2 regions of the Rhizobium sp. CF142 genome follow, and region 1 is predicted to be linked to the other one. Evidence: predicted binding sites of a transcription regulator. Region 1 holds the regulator's gene; the other holds the start of a gene.
What was found. Region 1 encodes LexA, which represses DNA repair genes until DNA is damaged. Its sites were predicted from a motif close to TGTTCNNNNTGTGTTCNG; they were not measured.

Region 1 (10,486 bases):
CACATGACGGCCATCGGATGGGCGTCGCGACGGAAGCCGGTGAAGAAGCGGCTCATTTGCTCATGCACCATGGTGTGATGCGTGACGCGATAGTCGAAGTCCTTCTTCTGGGCGGCGGTCGGCAGCTCGCCGTAGAGCAGCAGATAGCAGGCTTCGAGGAAGTCGCCGTGTTCGGCAAGCTGCTCGATCGGGTAGCCGCGATGCAGGAGAACGCCTTCGTCGCCGTCGATATAGGTGATCTTCGATTCACAGGATGCGGTCGACGTAAACCCGGGATCGTAGGTGAAGGAAGCCGTGTTCTTGTAGAGGGCACCGATGTCGATGACGTCGGGTCCAACCGTGCCTTTTCGCACGGCGAGATCGACTGATTTGTCACCGATTTTGATTGTAGCGCTTTGATCCGTCATGCTGATCCTCCGGGGTGGCGGTGGCGCCGCAAAAGCGCCATAAGGGTTAAGCGTCCTAAGCGATAGCTATATGATCGCGAAGCTAATGCCAAGTTACCGTGATGCCATTTTGTGCATCGCGGCATCATCTTTTAGGCAGTGCAGCGATGAGCTAAATGCATATCAGAACACCATGATTTGACTGGTTTTTTTGCTCCCGCGAATTTTCCTCTTATTTCAATCGATTATTGTTTGCTCGTTTTGATTTCAGGTTGCATTCTGCCGGTATCCGGGGGCGGGTCCAGGCGATTATGGCGGGGTTGGAGACAAGAGAACGACAAGAGCAATCCATTGATGAAAAGATGGATTTTGCTGGCGTTGCCCCGCACGCCATTGTGACGCAATCGGCTCGGACCCAGGTTGCGATCCCATTTCGATGGCGATTGGTGACTGTTGCGAAACGATACGTCGGGTCGTCGATGCGGATGGCCGCGGAAGAGGCTGGCCACGGTCGCCTCATCCTCTTCTCGCCGGTCTTCCTTGGTGCGGGTGCCGCGACCTGGTTTCTAGCGGCCTCGGACTTTCCGGCCGTGTCGCTCGGTCTCTGCCTGCTTGTTCTCCTCATTGCCGTTGCGCTCTGCGGTTATGCCCGGACGAGACTGCGGGCGACGCTGCTTGCTCTGCTTCTTTTTGCCGGTGGAATGCTCTCTGCGCAGATCGAAACATGGCGGGCAAAGACCCTGATCCTCGATTCAGCCGTAACGACAACGGTGACCGGCCGGATCGAGCGCCGAGAAGGCGATGGCCAAGGGCGCTGGCGTTATATTCTTGACGTCACCGGAACGGATGCTCCTGAGATCAAGCGTCCGCCCGACCGCATCTCCGTGCTCGTCCGCGGAGCCACCCAGCCGTTCGAACTCGGCGACGTCATCGAGGGCAGGGCACGTCTCACGCCTCCGGCGGGACCGGCGCTCCCCCACCTTAATGATTTTGCCTTCAGCGCCTATTTTGACGGCATTGGTGCCAACGGCTTCTTCTATGGAGCACCGAAGAGGGTTGCAGAACAGCCGGAACGAGCGAGTTCGGTCGATGGGACCATCCTGGAGTCGCTCTACCGCCTGAGAAGCGGCATCGGCGATCGGATCCGCTCCACACTACCCGGCGACACCGGCGCCTTTGCCGCTTCCCTTGTCACCGACGAGAGACGGGCGATCTCGGATGAAACGACGGAGGCGTTGCGGCAATCCGGCCTTGCCCACATCATCGCGATCTCCGGCCTCAACATGGCGCTTTCAGCTGGCATCTTCTTTGTCGGGCTGCGAGTCATTCTCAGTCTCTTTCCCGGCATTGCCCAGGCGTGGCCAACCAAGAAGATCGCGGCGGCGGGTGCGCTTGCTGCGGTGACAGCCTACTATCTGATCTCGGGTTTTGCCGTCTCTGCCGAACGTGCCTTCATCATGATGGCGATTATGCTGGTTGCCGTCTTCTTCGACCGTCCGTCGATCAGCCTCAGAAACGTGGCGCTGTCCGCTCTCGTGATCCTCGCAGTCTCGCCATCGGAGGTGCTGGGGCCGAGTTTCCAGATGTCCTTCGCCGCAACACTTGCCCTGGTCGCCGGATACGACCTTTGGAAAGGGCGGCCGATGCGTGAGAATGCCTTTGCCAAACTTCCGATCATGAAGCCCTTCGTCATGGTCGGCGGATTCTTCGGTGGCGTTTTCCTGACGTCGCTCATCGGTGGTTTCTCGACGGCATTGTTTTCGATCGAGCATTTCCACCGGCTGACGGCCTATGGCCTTCCGGCAAATCTCGCGGCCATGCCGGTCATTTCCTTCATCGTCATGCCGGCCGGGATGCTGGCAATGCTCCTGATGCCTTTTGGTCTGGACGGCTGGCTATGGCAGGTGGCAGGCTTCGGGCTCGATCTGGTGATCACAATCGCAAAGGCAGTAGCGGGATGGGGTGGCAACATAGATATAGGTCGCTTGCCCGGTTGGTATTTCCCGACCGCCGTTTTCGGATTTCTGCTGCTGACCCTCCTCAGAACCCGGCTGCGGCACATGGGAACGGCAATTGTCGCGGTCTCAACGCTCGCTGTTGTGCTGCTTCCGTCGGAGGCGATGCCCGACATCGCCATCTCTGAAGATGGCGGCCTGGTCGCTATAATCGATGGAGAGGCGATGGCTTCGAACCGTGAAAAGCCGCCCGCCTTCATCTTCGAACAATGGCAGAGGGCACTTGCCGTCGAAGAGCATCAGAAGCCGGTTATGCTCCAGGCTGCCAAGGCGCCCACTGCGCCTGACGGCAAAAGACTGCAACTGTCACCCGATCAACGGAATGAAGCCAGAGAGGCAATGAGACAGGCAGTCGCCACTAGCCCGTCGTCACGTTTCTCCTGCCTGAAGGGCGCCTGGTGCACCACCTTGCTCGGCAATGGAAAGAAACTGACCGTCATCGACAATGCTGCCTATCTCGGGCCAGCCTGTGATACGGCTGATATTGTCGTGACCCCTGTCCGATTGCGCTTCGACCGTTGTCATTCCGGCGCGCTGCTCTTTACCGGCGAGACGCTGCGCAAGACAGGTTCTGTCGAACTTCGATTCACCGATAAGGGAGTTGAGGTCGCAACCGCATTCGACACATTGGGGCGACCCTGGATACGCCACCGCGCCTATGATTGGCGCAGCAACACATTCGCAGACGCTAATCTGTCGCCGGTCAGTGATAGCGGCGAATAAGACCGACGAGCTTGCCTTGGACCTTGACGCGATCCGGCGGGAAGATGCGGGTCTCGTAAGCGGGGTTTGCAGCCTCGAGCGCAATCGATGCGCCCTTGCGGCGGAAACGCTTGAGCGTTGCTTCCTCGTCATCGACGAGCGCGACGACAATATCGCCTGGATTGGCCGTGCTGCCATTGCGGATGATGACCGTGTCGCCATCGAAGATTCCGGCTTCGATCATCGAGTCGCCGCGAACTTCCAGCGCATAATGTTCACCGGAGCCGAGCATATCGGCGGGAACGGTGATGTCATGCGTATTGTTCTGGATTGCCGAGATCGGAACACCAGCGGCGATGCGGCCCATGACGGGAACGGAGACCGCATTGCCGTTATCGGCAGCAGGTGCCGGCTTTGCCGAGGCGGGAGGTGCCACGGGCTGGGGCTTGCCGAGGCTGCCCTCGATGACGCTCGGCGAAAAGCCGCGCCGAGGCTGCAGGCTCGGGCTGTAGGCTTCCGGCAGTTTGATGACTTCGAGCGCGCGCGCCCGGTTCGGAAGCCGGCGAATGAAGCCGCGTTCTTCGAGCGCCGTGATCAGCCGGTGGATACCGGATTTCGAGGCCAGATCCAGTGCGTCCTTCATCTCGTCGAAAGACGGTGGAACGCCCGACTCCTTCATCCTTTCATGAATGAAAAGAAGGAGTTCCTGTTGTTTGCGCGTGAGCATGGCGTCTCCCCAGTCTTGAAACAAATCCAGAACGGACACTATATGTTCCATATGTGTTCCGCAAGTAGCTAAATTTTCGTAAAACTTCTGTTCAATCTGTCGAGAATTTGATTTTTATCGCCCTTATGCCTGTCTGGCCTTGTTTCATGAGACTTGCTGAAGCACATCTCCTTGTCACTGCTGGGAGAAGAACCGATGAGCCAAGACACGCTTCCGATCGATCATCTCGTTTTGCCGGTTACCGATATCGACCTAGCCCGCGAAAGGCTGGGCAAGCTGGGCTTTACCGTCGCGCCCGATGCCCGCCATCCCTTCGGCACGGAGAATGCCTGCGTTTTCTTTGCCGACAAAACCTATCTTGAGCCGCTCGGTGTTGCGAGCGTCGAGGAGAGCGAGGTGACGGCACGTGAGGGCAATGTCTTCACGGCCCGCGATCAGGCTTTCCGCTTCCGCTGCGGCAGCGAGGGGCTGTCCGCCATCGCCTTCGCCACAGCGGATGCAAAGCACGAACATGCTCGATTCGTGAAGGGCAGCATCAGTGCCGGTTCTGTGCTGCAGTTCGAACGCCCTGTGAAAATGCCGGATGGCACGGAGAGCATTGCCGGCTTCCGGCTTGCCTTCGCTGCCGACCTCCGGGCACCGGATTTCTTTCTCTTCGCTGTCGAACGCATCAACCCGCTTCCCGCCGATCGCGGCGTGCTGGAGGCCCACGCCAATGGCGTGACAGGTATTGCCGAGATCGCGCTCGCAGCCTCCGAGCCGACAGCCTTCGGCGAGTTCCTTCGCTCGGCGGTAAAAGCAGCTTCTGCTGATGTCACGAGTTTCGGGCTGGACGTGCCCACCGGGAACGCAAAGATCAGCCTGATGACCCCGCAGGGGCTGGAGGCCTATTTCGATCTGGCGACGCCGGATATCGATCGCGGCCTGCGCGGCCGGGCAATCCTCTTTGCGGTTGGCGATCTGGCCGTGACAGAAGCGCATTTGGCTGCTAACGGGGTGACCTACACACGCAAGGGCAACCGTATTCTGGTGAAGCCCGCGCCCGGCCAGGGCGTGCTCTTCGCTTTCGAGGAAACATCATGAGCTCCACTACCAATTCCGTTGTGACGGTCGGCGAGGGCGCCGGCAAGGTCACCTTCTCCAATGCCGCACGCCTGTCGCTGATTGCCGGCGCTTGCGAAATGGAAAGCCGCGACCATGCGTTCATGGTTGCCGGCACGTTGAAGGAACTGTGCACCAAGCTCGGCATCGGGCTCGTCTATAAGACCTCCTTCGACAAGGCGAACCGCTCTTCCTTGTCGAGCAAACGCGGTGTCGGCCTTGAAAAGGGGCTGGAGGTTTTTGCCGATCTCAAGAAGGAACTCGGCATTCCGGTTCTGACCGACATCCACACTGAAGAACAATGCGCCGAAGTGGGCAAGGTCGTCGACATCCTGCAGATACCGGCCTTCCTGTCTCGTCAGACGGATCTCCTGGTGGCTGCGGCAAAGACCGGCCGCGTTATCAACGTCAAGAAGGGCCAGTTCCTGGCGCCTTGGGATATGAAGAACGTGCTCGGCAAGCTCAACCAGAGCGGCAATCCGAACATCTTGCTGTGCGAGCGCGGCGCTTCCTTCGGTTACAATACGCTGGTCTCCGACATGCGTTCCCTGCCGATCATGGCAGCAACGGGCGCACCCGTCATTTTCGACGCCACGCATTCAGTCCAGCAGCCTGGTGGGCAGGGGGAAACCTCCGGCGGAGAGCGGCAGTTCGTGGAGACGCTGGCCCGTGCAGCCGTGGCTGTCGGCGTCGCCGGTGTCTTTATCGAAACCCATCAGGACCCGGATAACGCGCCCTGTGACGGGCCGAACATGGTCTATCTCAAGGATATGCCACGGCTTCTCGAGAAGCTTCTCGCCTTCGACGCGATCGCCAAGGCCGCCTGAACGGCAGGCAGCATCAGGCTGCCGCGCGGGACTGGCGCCTTTCCTCCAGTGCGAAGCGGGAGAGCATGCGCCCGAGATGGGACGCCTCGTTGCCGAGATCCTGGCAGGCGGCGTTCGTCTCCTCGGCCATCGCCGCATTCTGCTGTGTCACCTGATCCATACGGTTGACGGCAGCGTTGACCTCGACGAGCGCGACCGACTGTTCCGAAGACGAGCGCACGATCGCTTCGATCAGCGCCGTCACCTGCAGCACCTGGCGGTCTATATCGCCGAGTGCCTCGCCGGTGCGGTTGACAAGTGCCACGCCCGCGGAAACCTGCCGCGACGACGTCTCGACGAGAAGCTTGATCTCCTTGGCGAGATTGGCGGAGCGGCCAGCGAGCTCGCGGACTTCCTGAGCGACGACGGCAAAGCCTTTCCCGGCGTCTCCGGCGCGTGCTGCCTCGACGCCTGCGTTGAGCGCCAAAAGATTGGTCTGAAAGGCGATCTCATCGATGGCGTTGATAATATCGCCGATCCTGACCGCTGATTCCTCGATTTTCTCCATCGCGGTAACCGCTTCGCGAACGATCTCGGCGGAATGCGCCGCACTCTCCTTCGTGGCCGACATCATCGCATTGGCTTCCTGGGCACGCTCCGAGGAGTTTTTCACCGTGACCGTGATCTGATCCAGCGCCGAAGCCGCCTGCTCGAGTGAGGTAGCCTGGCTCTCGGTGCGCTGTGCCAGATCATTGGTGCTGAGTGCGATTTCGCGCGAACTGTCGCCGACCGTATTCGTGGCGGCATAAATGTCCTTCATGGCATCGGAAAGAATGATGATACTGGTATTGAAGGTCTCGCGAAGCTTTTCATAAGTGTTGGCGAACTGCTCGTCGAGACGCACGGTCAGGTCGCCGCGTGAAAGACGCTCCAGGCCGGCGCTCAGGCTCTCGATGACGCGCTGACGCGTGGCATTCTCCACGCTCTTCGATGCGTCGAGTTCGGCATCGCGGCGCATCTGTGCCTGCCGTTCCTCGTCCTGGTGCGCGCGGATGGCGTTCCGTTCTTCCGCCGATTCGCGAAAGACCGTGACTGCACGCGCCATTTCTCCGATTTCGTCGGATCGTCTGACATAGGGAACTTCGCGGGAATAGTCGCCGTTTGCGAGGACCGCCATGTAGTCGCGCATCGCCGATAGCGGCACGATCGCGCGCCGGCGGAACGTGTAGAGCCCGGCAACGATGAGCACGAAGGAAAGCGCGGCGGCGGATAGTGTAACGGTGGAGAGCAGTTCCGTCTGTTCGGCAGCCTGCTTTTCGGCATCCGCCTGGAAGGCGTTTGCCATCGCCACGAGTTCGTTCACGGCCTTTTCGTGAACATGAAAATTCGTCGCAAGCTTGAGGAGCGCCGGTTCGACGGCGGCCTTGTCGCCCTTGAGGATTGCGGGCACCGCCTCCTCATCCATGACTTGCCAGAAGGCATCGCCCTTGACGAGAACATCACCGAGAAGCTTGCGCTTGAGATCGGCGCTGAGCGGCGTTTCTGACCAGTATTTGCGGCGGTCTTCATAAGCCGGCTTCAGAACCGTTCGGATGCGTTCGATATTGGCCGTTGCCGAGGCCGGTTGCTCGACGGCTTCGAGCGCGAGCATGTAGGGTTCGATGACATAGAGCGGCGGCGGGAGAATATCGGCGACGAGATCCTTGCCATAGATGATCTGTTTATACATCAGTCCGTTCACGCGAAGCAGGTTGAACGCGTAATTCTGCAAGCCGATGGAGGTCACCAGTCCGAGGATGACAACGGCACCGAAGATGGCAAGGCTGCGTGCAATATTGAGTTTCATCTGTGCCTCATATGAGATGCCGCCAAGAGAGTCGATAAAATCCCGTAATGGTTGTTTTTTGAGGGAAACCGCAGTTGTTCGTCTCAGCCGTTACTCATTTTCCTGAGCGGCCGGAACGACTGACTTTGAGGGTCTCGCCCAAGCATCTAAAATTAAGTGAGGATGGTTACCGAAGGCTGAAATCAAAGGGCGGGAAGCCGTCCAAAATTGGGGCTGTTGCAGGAATTTTCAGCCGTGGGTTGCTGCCGACGGCGGCGGCTTGCCAACATTCTGCCCGGATAAACAGTTTATCGTTTTTCGATGGGTGGGATATGCTGACCGTCGATTGACTGCCGTTCCCTTCAAAACCCTGACATGATTGTGCTATAGGCCACGTCTGATGCGCTGCCTGAGTGTGCAAAATTGCGGCATTGTAATTTGCGCACCTTCGATTAAGACGGTTTCAAACGATTTATCCACCCACCGAGCAGGAAAAAACCATGACTGCAATTACCGATATCATCGCCCGCGAGATTCTCGATAGCCGTGGTAACCCCACCGTCGAAGTCGATGTCTATCTCGAAGACGGCAGCATGGGCCGTGCGGCTGTTCCCTCGGGTGCTTCTACCGGCGCGCATGAAGCCGTCGAACTGCGCGATGGTGGCAAGCGCTATCTCGGCAAGGGTGTTGAAAAGGCCGTCGAAGCCGCCAACACCGAAATCTTCGACGCCATCGGCGGCATCGATGCTGAAAATCAGATCCAGATCGACAAGATCATGATCGAGCTCGACGGTACGCCGAACAAGTCGCGCCTCGGGGCCAATGCCATCCTCGGCGTTTCGCTCGCTGTTGCCAAGGCTGCCGCGGAGGCTTCCGGCCTGCCGCTCTACCGCTATGTCGGTGGCGCTTCGGCCAGCCTGCTGCCGGTTCCGATGATGAACATCATCAACGGTGGCGCACATGCCGACAACCCGATCGATTTTCAGGAATTCATGATCCTGCCGGTTGGTGCAGACTCGATCCGTGAAGCCGTCCGCATGGGCTCGGAAGTCTTCCATACGCTGCGCAAGGAACTCGCCGCCCAGGGGCACAACACCAACGTCGGCGACGAAGGCGGTTTTGCACCGGGCCTGAAGAGCGCTCCGGAAGCCCTCGATTTCATCATGAAGTCGGTTGAGAAAGCCGGCTACAAGCCGGGCGAGGACATCTATCTCGGCCTCGATTGCGCCTCGACGGAATTCTTCAAGGACGGCAAGTATGTGATGGAAGGCGAAGGCCGCACGCTCGAACCGGGCGCAATGGCCGAATACCTCGCCGAACTCGTCGGCAAGTATCCAATCATTTCCGTCGAAGACGGCATGGCAGAAGACGATTGGCAAGGCTGGAAGACGCTGACCGATCTCGTCGGCAAGAAGTGCCAGCTCGTCGGCGACGACCTGTTCGTCACCAACTCGGCTCGCCTGCGCGACGGTATCCGCATGGGCGTCGCCAACTCGATCCTCGTCAAGGTCAACCAGATCGGCTCGCTGACGGAAACGCTCGATGCCGTCAACACCGCGCACAAGGCAGCCTACACCGCCGTCATGTCGCACCGCTCGGGCGAAACGGAAGATTCCACGATCGCCGATCTCGCAGTTGCCACCAACTGCGGCCAGATCAAGACCGGCTCGCTGTCGCGCTCGGATCGCCTTGCCAAATACAACCAGCTGATCCGCATCGAAGAAGGTCTCGGCCCGCAGGCTCAGTATGCCGGCCGCTCTATCATTCGCGGCTAATACGAACTGATAAATCAGGCATTTGGAACCCGCGCTTCGGCGCGGGTTTTTTGTTGAGTCTGCCCAGGAAGGGTTTTGAGTCAACGAACGGTTAATCTCTGCGCGCTAAATTGAAACGATTGGTAATGCGTTAGAGCATGCGTGTATGTGGACAAAGCATCATAAGAAGAGAAAGACCGGCCGCTTCGTCATTCCGGCCATGACGGTCGCCTTCCTCTCCTATTTCGGTTATCATTGCATTCACGGTGACTATGGTCTGCGTGCGACGGAGGCGTTCGAGCGCCAGCGTGTCGCGCGTGAGAAGGAATTGGCCGTGCTGAAGGTCAAGCGCGAGCATCTGGAGGCGCAGGTAGCGCTCTTGAGTGATGGTTCGCTGGACAAGGATATGCTCGACGAAAAGGCGCGATATCAGCTCAATATGTCGCGCGCGGATGAGATTGTCATTTACAATCACTACCGCAATTAACCGAATCTAGGTTAATCAAAAATTCCTGTTTTTTATCAATAATTTACCTGCGAATATGAGCCATGCAATTATGGCATTGCTGTGGTCATTTTTCTTCCCTATGGTACGCGCCACCTGAGAACCGATAAACCCATAGGGAGGGTTGAATGGCGTTGCGCAAAACCGCGACCGTTTCCAGCCGCAAAAACAGTGCGAAATCCGCAGCCAAGGCATCGAATGGCGGTCCGATCGCCGATTTCGATCGCGACGAGGAGCTGAAGGCTTATCGCGAGATGCTGCTCATCCGTCGTTTCGAGGAAAAGGCGGGCCAGCTATATGGCATGGGCTTCATTGGTGGTTTCTGTCACCTTTATATCGGCCAGGAAGCTGTCGTCGTCGGCATGCAGATGGCGCAGAAGGAAGGCGATCAGGTCATCACCGCCTATCGCGACCACGGTCATATGCTGGCTACGGGCATGGAAGCACGCGGCGTCATGGCCGAGTTGACCGGCCGCCGCAACGGCTATTCCCACGGGAAGGGCGGTTCGATGCACATGTTCTCCAAGGAGAAGCATTTCTACGGCGGTCACGGCATCGTCGGCGCACAGGTTTCGTTGGGAACGGGCCTTGCTTTTGCAAACCGCTACCGCGGCAATGACAGCGTCTCGATCGCCTATTTCGGTGACGGCGCCGCCAACCAGGGC
Region 2 (10,486 bases), on a different contig from region 1:
ACTCCCTACAGAAAGGAACGCCACCATGTTCACGATCCTGACAGTTTTCACAGCACTCATCAGCATCATGTTCATAGTGTCCGTTACTTCGACGATTTCCGCGCTGCGCCGTGAAAGCGAGGAAGTGAAATCGATGAACAAGAAGCATAGCGCTTTCTAAAGCCGCTCCCGCAGCACAAGGCATGAATGCAAGCCGGAGGTTCTGCATCCGGCTTTTCTCATGTCGAAGATGCAGGCCGCAGCGCCAGACAGCCGCTCTTTCGCAGCGGCAGAACAAGAAGAGCCCCCTTGCCATAGAGCGCACGCACATAGTCGCTGCGTTCGCTTGTGACGACGGCAAAGCCCCTGCCCCATCGCAGGATGGAGACACCTTCGGGCAATGCGCCGGGTTCGATGCTGCCGGCGGGAAAGACCATGGCAGCCGGCGCCTCGCCCGTTGCCGCGAAGACGACAGCAAACAGCGCGAAGACTGCGGCAACGACCGCAATCGCAGTGCCGGTCCTGCGTGCCAAGCGCCTGATCAAAGAGCCACCCGTCCGATGTTTCAGAAATCGAATATATGTTCGAGGCCCGGATCGGCAATTGGCCGGTCCTTGAGCAGAGGCGCGAGATCAGCCATCTTGACCGACAGAAGCAGGCGGTCGCTGTCAAAACCGGTGCGAGGCAGGCGTGCGATCACCTCGCCGGGCAGATTGCCCTGCTCCATCCCTGACGGCATGGTAAGCGATACCATGATCTCGTCATTGCCGGCAATCTCGCGGATTGTACCGCCTGCCTTGGCGATCTCCGCGAGGATATGGGTGAAGCGGTCGTAGCGCGGCGTCTCGATCAGCACGCCATCGGCACTTTCTGAAATGACCGATACATCGGGAATTGCCGAAAGCGTGGTAGCCGGCAGGCCTGAAACGACCGATCGGATCGTCAACTTCGCCTCGCCGGTTGCGGCAACAGCGCTGGCGATCATGCCGGCATAGGCGATCTTTGCACGCCACTCGCCGCCGAGTGCCAGACGGCGTTCCCAACCACGCAACGGCTCTTCCACCGGTGCGGCCCAAAGCCTGTCGATCCAGGGCTGGAAGGGATATTTGTACCAGGGTGTCTGGCGCAGGAAGGCTGCATAATCGATCGCCATATCGCGAGCGACGATATCCTGCGGTGACTTTTGGCTGCCGCGCCAGAGCGCAAAAACTCGGCCGATCGTTTCCTCATAGGCCGCCTTCAGGCCCATTTCGAGCGTGAAGCTGACGCCGATGGTCGCGATCATCATTCGCGTCTCGCTGTCGGCGCCGCCGTGGCGATCGGCAATGCGGGTCAGCGCGCAGTCTGCGATCCAGAAATCCTTCATGCTGGAGAAATAGCCGAAGCCATATTCGTCGCTCGTCTTCAGCGTTTCGGCGAGGCCGTCATAGGCATAGACGATATGCCACTCCGGATAGGTGAGATAGGTATTGGCCCCCTGCCGGCGGAATTCAGGATCCGATATCAGCGGTTTGTAGCTGTCGGGCTCGGGGTCGGCGTGGCAGAAGGTCTCGACATAGGCGGCCGGGCTCAGCAGCAGCAGGACGGCGACGATGAGAACCGCGAGGAGCCAGCCGATGATCTTCAGAAGGCGGCGCATCACAGAGCCTCACGGCGGAAAATATAGCTGGAGGCGATTCCCGCACCGCCAAGAAAGAGATGCGGCAGGTTGGCGAGGATCTTGAACGTAAAGGGAAGATCCTGAATGCCGTAATTGACGATGCCGAGATCAAGGTAACCCGACCCGGTGATCAGGCCGAGCAGACCATCGCTGAAATAGAGCAGGCCGAAATAGAAAAGAAAGTTTCGGGACGCCCGGGCCGACAGGAAGGCTGCGATGCCGGCCCAGGCAGCCGAGGCCAGATGCAGGCTGTCGTCGTAGATATCGAGCGCGAAGATGCCGAATGCGCGCCCCTCCGCATCCGTCAGTCCCGGAATGTAATTCAATGCGGCCGCAAAGAGCAGAGTCACCGTATAAAGCACAGCAATCAGCCGAAGCCTGGACATGTCATCTCCCTAGAGGCTTCCGAGATAGCGATCCCAGAAATGATTACGGAAAGTAAGGCGGGGATCCAGCCGGCGCTTGGCCGCTGCAAATTCCTCAGCGCGGGGATAGGCGCGGGTAAACTGATCCAATCGGGCATGCGGCCGATACGGCAGATAATAGCTGCCGCCGATTGCGAGCACGCGCTCGATCAGCGCTTCTGTCATGCGCTGCATGTCAGCCTCGCCCCTCACCGTTTTTTCCTGCGAGAAGAGCATGACGGCGGCAATGCGGGGTTCCCCAGCATAAGCCAGCACACTGGCGCGATCGGTATCGACATAACGCAGCGTAATATTGAGAAGCTGCTGATACGAAGCCGGGATGACATCCTGGCAGGCTGCAACGAAATCAGCGAAGCGAGACGGCGAGACGAAATATTCGTGCAGGATATCCGTGCGGGACGGATCGCGGTCATCGAGTGTGATGACGGGTTCGTTCATCAGGCTGTTGCGTGTCGCCTGCGCCCCAAGCGATGGATTGATGACAGCCTCGGTCCACCAGCGAAGATGTTTGGCCGCATCCGAACCGAGCTGCGCCCGGAAGATTTCACGCGACACGTGGCTGATGAAGCCGGAACCGGAGGCCGGAGGTATCTTCGTCTGGTCCGGAGCGGCGCGATAGGTAATCAACAGCGCATCTTCAAAGAAACGGTCGAGCGAAACATCCATGCGGCCATAGGCCATGTTGATCGCGCTGTCGCCCGCCAGAACCTCGGCAAAGCGGCGGCCGAGATCCTTGCCCGCCAGGTGCTCGAAGGTCGGCTGCAGGAGCATATTCGGCACCATGTCGAGTTCAAGCTCGGTGATGACACCGAAAAGGCCGTATCCACCCATGGCATGGTTGAAGAGCTCCGCATTCTCCGTGCGTGAGCAGGTCATCAGATTGCCGTCCACCGTCATCAACCTGATGGAGCGGACAGTGCTGCCGCAAGCACTGAATGGAACCGGCCAGCCATGGGCATTGACCGAAAAGGTGCTGGCAACGCCGAAGTCGTTGTTGGACTGCATGACGGCGGGCGAAAAGCCGATGCTATCGAGCTTGGAAATGATCGTCGACCAACGCGCGCCGGCCGCGACGCGGTAGGTCTTGGCGGCTGTATCTGCCTCCAGCCAATCCTGATCAAGCGTCAGTGCCGTGCCATTCTCGACAAGGCTCTGGCCGCCCATCGAATGGCGCGCCGCGCTGGCGATGAAGGGCCTGTTTGCCCTGACGGCTTCAGCGAGCGCCGTGCGCAACCGGCCGATCATGGCCTCCTGCGGCGGCTCCTTGACGGTCAGATGTGCCGCGACCCGGGTCGGTGTCAGTTCTCCGGCGTCATTGAGAATGGTCGCGCCATCTTCAATGGGAAGTTCCGCTGGAAAGGCTGGTCCGGGATCACTTTGCGGCTGAAGCAGAAAACGCCCCGCCGCCACACCGGCTGCGGCCGAAATACCGGCCAGCACTCCTCGCCTTGTCCACCTGCCCACAACATTCCCCCTCCGGATGAATCGGCAAGTCCTTCATAGCGCAATAAAAAACCGGGCGGCAGGGGCCGCCCGGTCTGCAATGAGAAAGTGGTGAATTATTCAGCCGACGGGGTTTCGTCAGCTTCGCCCGCTGCAGGAGCTTCGCCTTCGGAAACCACGGCTTCGTCACCGTTTTCCGTCGTCTCTTCTTCTTCCGGCTCGCTGATGCGCTCGACCGAGACAACCTTCTCATCCTTGGCGGTGGAGAAGATTGTCACGCCCTTCGTAGCGCGGCTGGCGATGCGGATGCCGCCGACCGGGACGCGGATCAACTGACCGCCATCCGAGACGAGCATGATCTGATCGCCGTCGTCGATCGGGAAGGCCGCGACCAGCTTGCCGATTTCGCCTGTTTTCGACGTGTCGGTGGCGCGGATACCCTTGCCACCACGGCCGGAGATGCGGAAATCGTAAGAGGACGAGCGCTTGCCGAAGCCCTTTTCCGAGACCGTCAGCACGAACTGTTCGCGCGCCTTCAGCTCTTCGTAACGCTCGTCAGAGAGCTGTCCCTCTTCGGTGACTTCTTCACCTACCAGAGCGATATCCTCTTCGTCCACGCCTATTGCACGACGCTCTGTAGCCGAGCGCTTGAGATAGGCAGCACGTTCCCATGGCTCCGCATCGACATGGCCAACGATCGTCATCGAGATGATGCTGTCGCCGTCGCCGAGATTGATGCCGCGCACGCCGATGGAGTTGCGGCCGGCAAAGACACGGACGTCATCGACGGAGAAGCGGATGCATTGGCCGAGCGCCGTGGTCAGCAGAACGTCGTCCTGATCGGTACAGGTCTCGACCGAGAGGATTTCATCGCCCTCCTCGTCCAGCTTCATGGCGATCTTACCATTGCGATTCACCTGGACGAAATCCGACAGCTTGTTGCGGCGGACAGTGCCGCGCGTCGTCGAGAACATGACGTCGAGGTTATCCCAGCTATCCTCGTCCTCAGGCAAAGGCAGGATGGTGGTGATGCGTTCACCGGATTCCAGCGGCAGCATGTTGATCAACGCCTTGCCGCGCGAAGTCGGGGTGCCGATCGGTAGGCGCCAGACCTTTTCCTTGTAGACGATGCCGCGCGAGGAGAAGAACAGAACCGGGGTATGAGTGTTAACCACAAATAGCCGGCTAACGAAATCTTCGTCGCGAGTGGTCATGCCCGAGCGGCCCTTGCCGCCGCGGCGCTGCGCACGATAGGTCGCGAGCGGCACGCGCTTGATGTAGCCGAGATGCGAGACGGTCACGACCATGTCTTCGCGGGCGATGAGGTCCTCATCGTCCATCTCGAGGCCGCCATCGATGATCTCTGTGCGACGCGGTGTGCCGAACTCGTCACGGACAGAGGTCAGCTCGTCCTTGACTATTGTCTGGATGCGCACGCGCGACGACAGGATATCGAGGTAGTCCTTGATTTCCTCGCCTATCTTATTGAGTTCATCGCCGATTTCGTCGCGGCCGAGGGCCGTCAGACGTGCAAGGCGGAGCTCAAGGATCGCACGGGCCTGCTCTTCCGAGAGGTTGTAGGTCAGGTCGTCATTGATGCGGTGACGCGGGTCGTCGATGAGGCGGATCAGGCTTTCGACGTCTTCCGCCGGCCAACGGCGGGTCATCAGTTCTTCGCGGGCGGACTGCGGGTCCGGCGCCTGGCGGATAACGCGGATGACTTCGTCGATATTGGCGACGGCGATTGCGAGACCCACCAAGACATGCGCGCGTTCGCGCGCCTTACGAAGCAGAAACTTCGTTCTCCGGCTAACGACTTCCTCACGGAAGGAGACGAAAGCGCGGAGCATGTCGAGCAGCGTCAGCTGTTCCGGCTTGCCGCCGTTCAGCGCCACCATGTTGCAGCCGAAGGAGGTCTGCAGTGGCGTGTAGCGGTAGAGCTGGTTGAGGATGACGTCGGCATTGGCGTCGCGCTTCAGCTCGACGACGACGCGGTAGCCCTGACGGTCGGATTCGTCGCGCAGATCGGAAATGCCTTCGATGCGCTTTTCGCGCACCAGTTCGGCCATCTTCTCGATCATCGTCGCCTTGTTCACCTGATAGGGAATTTCAGTAATGATGATCTGTTCGCGATCGCCGCGCATCGGCTCGATGGCGGCAACGCCGCGCATGATGACCGAACCACGGCCGGTTTCATAAGCCGAACGGATGCCGGCGCGGCCGAGGATCTTGGCGCCGGTCGGGAAATCCGGACCCGGGATGATCTGCATCAAATCAGGCAGCTCGATCGCCGGATCGTTGATCAGCGCGATGCAGCCGTCGATGACCTCAGACAGGTTGTGCGGCGGAATATTGGTCGCCATGCCGACGGCAATGCCGCCCGCACCATTGACCAGCAAGTTCGGGAACTTGGCGGGAACCACGACCGGCTCTGACAGAGTGCCGTCATAGTTGTCACGGAAGTCGACCGTCTCCTTGTCGAGATCGTCGAGCAGCGAATGGGCGGCCTTCTGCAGGCGGCATTCGGTGTAACGTTCGGCCGCCGGCGGGTCACCGTCGACAGAGCCGAAATTGCCCTGACCGTCGATCAGGGGCAGGCGCAGTGACCAATGCTGCGCCATGCGGGCCAGCGCGTCATAGATCGCGGCGTTGCCGTGCGGATGGTATTTACCCATCACGTCCCCGGTGACACGGGCGCATTTGACGTATTTCTTGTTCCAGTCGATGCCGAGTTCGGACATGCCGTAGAGAATGCGCCGGTGCACGGGCTTGAGGCCATCGCGCACGTCAGGCAGTGCGCGGGACACGATCACGCTCATCGCGTAATCGAGATACGACCTCTGCATTTCCTCCATAATGGAGATGGGCTCGATACCTGGCGGGAGCTTCCCGCCGCCGGGGGGTGTTTGCTCAGTCAAAACGGTTCACGTTCTCTTCTAGAATCACTTGAAGATTTATAGCGGAAAGCCTGTTCCCGCGCCAATTTAGCCAGGGGTTTTGAACAGACTTTTGCGGTCGAAAGAGGGCAAATCGCGCCATTTGCCCATGGGTAGGAGACAATCAGCGATCATGCATTTGCCAAATCGGAAGCCGCACATCACAATCATCAAAAACAAGCATCTATATGGGGTTTTGAAGAAGCGATGGCAAGCGCAGACCAACTGATCAACGCGTTCACGACGCTGCTCGTTACCATCGATCCGCCGGGGCTTGCTCCGCTCTTCCTCGGCCTCACCGTCGGCATGAGCAGGCCGGAGCGTAAGCAGGTGGCGCTGCGCGGCGCTACCATCGCCTTCATCATCCTTGCCGTCTTCGCGCTGTTCGGCTCCAGCGTGCTCGGGGTGCTCGGCATTTCCATCGGCGCCTTCCGGCTGGCCGGCGGACTGCTGCTTTTCTGGATCGCCTTCGAAATGGTTTTCGAGAAGCGCCAGGACCGCAAGGAAAAGACCACGGAAGTGGCGATCACCAAGGATCATATCGAGAATATTGCCGTCTTCCCGCTGGCACTGCCGCTGATTGCCGGGCCGGGCGCCATTTCCGCGACGATCCTGCTCGGAGGCACCCTGCCCTCTACCGTCGAGCGGGCGCAGCTGATCGGCGTCATTGCCGGCTGCCTGCTGATCACCCTAGTGGTGCTGTTCCTTGCCGACCGGCTCGACCGCTTCCTCGGCGTGACCGGCCGGGCGATCCTCACCCGTCTTCTTGGCGTGATCCTGGCCGCACTCGCCGCGCAGTTCGTTGTCGACGGTGCGAAATCTGCTCTCAATCTGATCAGCGCCACGCCGACATGAAAACGGCGCCCAAGGGCGCCGTCATCAGAACTTTCGGATAGCATCGATCAAAACGGGATATCGTCGTCGAGATCGCGCGAGAAGTTGCCGCCACCAGCGTTACCGCCGCCGCTGCTTCCGCCGCTACGGCCACCACCGCTGCGACCACCGCCGGACGATGGAGCGGGTGCGCCGTAATCATCGCCATAACCGCCGCCACCGAAATCATCGCCGCCGCGACCGCCGCCGAAGCCGGAACTTGCGCCGCCGCCTTCACCACGTCCATCGAGCATCGTCAGCGTCGAGTTGAAGCCCTGCAGCACGATTTCCGTCGAGTAGCGATCGTTGCCGGTCTGGTCCTGCCACTTGCGGGTCTGCAGCGCGCCCTCGATATAGAGCTTGGCGCCCTTCTTCACATATTGCTCGACGACCTTGCAGAGGCCTTCGTTGAAGACCACCACCGTGTGCCATTCGGTCTTCTCGCGGCGCTCGCCGGAATTGCGGTCGCGCCATGTTTCCGAAGTCGCGATGCGAAGATTGGCGATCGGCCGGCCATCCTGCGTGCGCCGGATTTCGGGGTCGGCACCCACGTTTCCGATAAGAATTACCTTGTTCACACTGCCAGCCATATCATTCACCTTACTGCCGCCCTGACCGGCGACGTTCAAAAATCATCGGCGCACCTTAAACCATAGAGGACAAGCGATGCGCATCCAGGGCCTCTTAATCCACAAGGAATTTTGTTCTTTATTTGTTCTAATTATTCGCTATGATCCTGTCAACAGAATCGAAAACCTTTGTTGTTCCGGACATTCAGCCTCGACTCGCCCGCTGGCATCACTAAATAAGGGCTGTTATCCCCAAACCATCTGAAGCAGAGACGATGAGCGAACTGAAGACGATCTCCATCCGTGGCGCGCGCGAGCATAATCTGAAGGGCATCGACCTCGATCTGCCGCGGAACAAGCTGATCGTTATGACCGGCCTTTCCGGCTCCGGCAAATCCTCGCTCGCCTTCGATACGATCTATGCCGAAGGCCAGCGCCGCTATGTCGAAAGCCTTTCGGCCTATGCGCGCCAGTTCCTGGAAATGATGCAGAAACCCGATGTCGACCAGATCGACGGGCTGTCGCCGGCAATCTCGATCGAGCAGAAGACGACCTCGCGCAACCCGCGCTCGACGGTCGGCACGGTCACCGAAATCTACGACTATATGCGCCTGCTGTTTGCACGCGTCGGGGTTCCCTATTCGCCGGCCACGGGCCTGCCGATCGAAAGCCAGACGGTGAGCCAGATGGTTGACCGTGTGCTGGCCTTCGAGGAAGGCACGCGTCTTTACATCTTGGCGCCGATGATCCGCGGCCGCAAGGGCGAGTATAAGAAGGAACTGGCGGAGCTCATGAAAAAGGGCTTCCAGCGCGTCAAGGTGGACGGTCAGTTCTACGAAATCGCCGATGCACCTGTTCTCGACAAGAAATACAAGCACGATATCGACGTGGTCATCGACCGTATCGTCGTGCGGCCCGACATGGCCTCGCGCCTGGCCGACAGTTTCGAAACGGCGCTGAAGCTCGCCGATGGCCTCGCCGTTGCCGAATTCGCCGACAAGCCGCTGCCGCCCGAGGAAACCTCGGCCGGCGGCTCGGCCAACAAGTCGCTCAATGAAACGCATGAGCGCGTGCTGTTTTCGGAGAAGTTCGCCTGCCCGGTCTCCGGTTTCACCATTCCGGAAATCGAACCACGGCTCTTCTCGTTCAACAATCCCTTCGGCGCATGCCCGACTTGCGACGGTCTCGGTTCGCAGCAGAAGATCGACCCTGACCTGATCGTGCCCGAGCCGGAGCGTACGCTGCGCGACGGTGCTATCGCGCCCTGGGCCAAGTCGACTTCTCCTTATTACAATCAGACGCTGGAAGCGCTCGGCAAACATTTCGGCTTCAAGCTCGGCAGCCGCTGGAACGACCTTCCCGAAAAAGCCAAGGATGTCATCCTGAACGGCACCGAGGAGAGGATTGAGTTCCACTATGCGGATGGCGCGCGCTCCTACACGACCTCGAAGAATTTCGAAGGCATCGTGCCCAATCTCGAGCGACGCTGGAAGGAAACGGATTCCGCCTGGGCGCGCGAAGATATCGAACGCTTCATGTCGGCAGCCCCCTGCCCGGCCTGCAACGGTTTTCGCCTGAAGCCGGAAGCATTGGCGGTCAAGATCAACAAGCTGCATATCGGCGAAGTCACGCAGATGTCGATCCGCATCGCCCGCGACTGGTTCGAGACGCTGCCGGCGACATTCAACGCCAAGCAGAACGAAATTGCCGTGCGCATTCTCAAGGAAATCCGCGACCGCCTGCGGTTCCTCAATGATGTGGGCCTCGAATATCTGAGCCTGTCGCGCAATTCCGGCACGCTGTCCGGCGGCGAGAGCCAGCGTATCCGCCTTGCCTCGCAGATCGGATCGGGCCTGACCGGCGTTCTCTATGTGCTCGACGAACCGTCGATCGGTCTGCATCAGCGCGACAATGCCCGTCTTCTCGATACGCTGAAGCACCTTCGCGACATCGGCAATACGGTCATCGTCGTCGAACATGACGAAGATGCGATCCTGACGGCTGACGATGTGGTTGATATCGGCCCCGCCGCCGGTGTGCATGGCGGCCAGGTGGTGGCGCATGGCACGCCGCAGGAGATCATGGCCAATCCGAAATCGCTTACCGGCAAATACCTGTCGGGCGAGCTCGGCGTGGCCCTGCCTGACGAGCGGCGCAAGCCGAAGAAGGGCAAGGAGATCAAGGTCGTTGGCGCACGCGGCAACAATCTGAAGAATGTCACGGCGGCAATCCCGCTCGGCGTCTTTACCGCTGTAACGGGTGTGTCCGGTGGCGGCAAATCCACCTTCCTGATCGAAACGCTCTACAAGTCGGCGGCACGGCGTGTCATGGGCGCTCGTGAAATCCCTGCCGATCACGACCGCATCGATGGTTTCGAGCATATCGACAAGGTGATCGACATCGACCAGTCGCCGATCGGCCGCACGCCGCGTTCGAACCCCGCGACCTATACCGGCGCCTTCACACCGATCCGTGACTGGTTTGCCGGCCTGCCGGAGGCGAAGGCGCGCGGTTACCAGCCTGGCCGTTTCTCGTTCAACGTCAAGGGCGGCCGCTGCGAGGCTTGCCAGGGCGACGGCGTCATCAAAATCGAGATGCACT

Region 2: a site for LexA is predicted at 8,019-8,036, ahead of uvrA (excinuclease ABC subunit UvrA). Genes of this name have one in related genera too.

The regions. Positions count from the first base shown of each region.
Region 1 is NZ_AJWE01000104.1:13,691-24,176, forward strand. It holds gene gltA (citrate synthase) at 1-407, opposite strand, end outside; gene PMI11_RS24190 (ComEC/Rec2 family competence protein) at 749-3,124, shown strand; gene lexA (transcriptional repressor LexA) at 3,105-3,830, opposite strand; gene PMI11_RS24200 (VOC family protein) at 4,026-4,913, shown strand; gene kdsA (3-deoxy-8-phosphooctulonate synthase) at 4,910-5,758, shown strand; gene PMI11_RS24210 (methyl-accepting chemotaxis protein) at 5,772-7,583, opposite strand; gene eno (phosphopyruvate hydratase) at 8,063-9,337, shown strand; gene PMI11_RS24220 (FtsB family cell division protein) at 9,483-9,803, shown strand; gene pdhA (pyruvate dehydrogenase (acetyl-transferring) E1 component subunit alpha) at 9,950-10,486, shown strand, end outside.
Region 2 is NZ_AJWE01000005.1:19,709-30,194, reverse strand. It holds gene PMI11_RS38340 (hypothetical protein) at 26-160, shown strand; gene PMI11_RS00170 (hypothetical protein) at 219-512, opposite strand; gene PMI11_RS00165 (hypothetical protein) at 545-1,618, opposite strand; gene PMI11_RS00160 (hypothetical protein) at 1,618-2,025, opposite strand; gene PMI11_RS00155 (FAD-binding oxidoreductase) at 2,035-3,504, opposite strand; gene gyrA (DNA gyrase subunit A) at 3,624-6,425, opposite strand; gene PMI11_RS00145 (MarC family protein) at 6,651-7,298, shown strand; gene PMI11_RS00140 (single-stranded DNA-binding protein) at 7,346-7,906, opposite strand; gene uvrA (excinuclease ABC subunit UvrA) at 8,161-10,486, shown strand, end outside.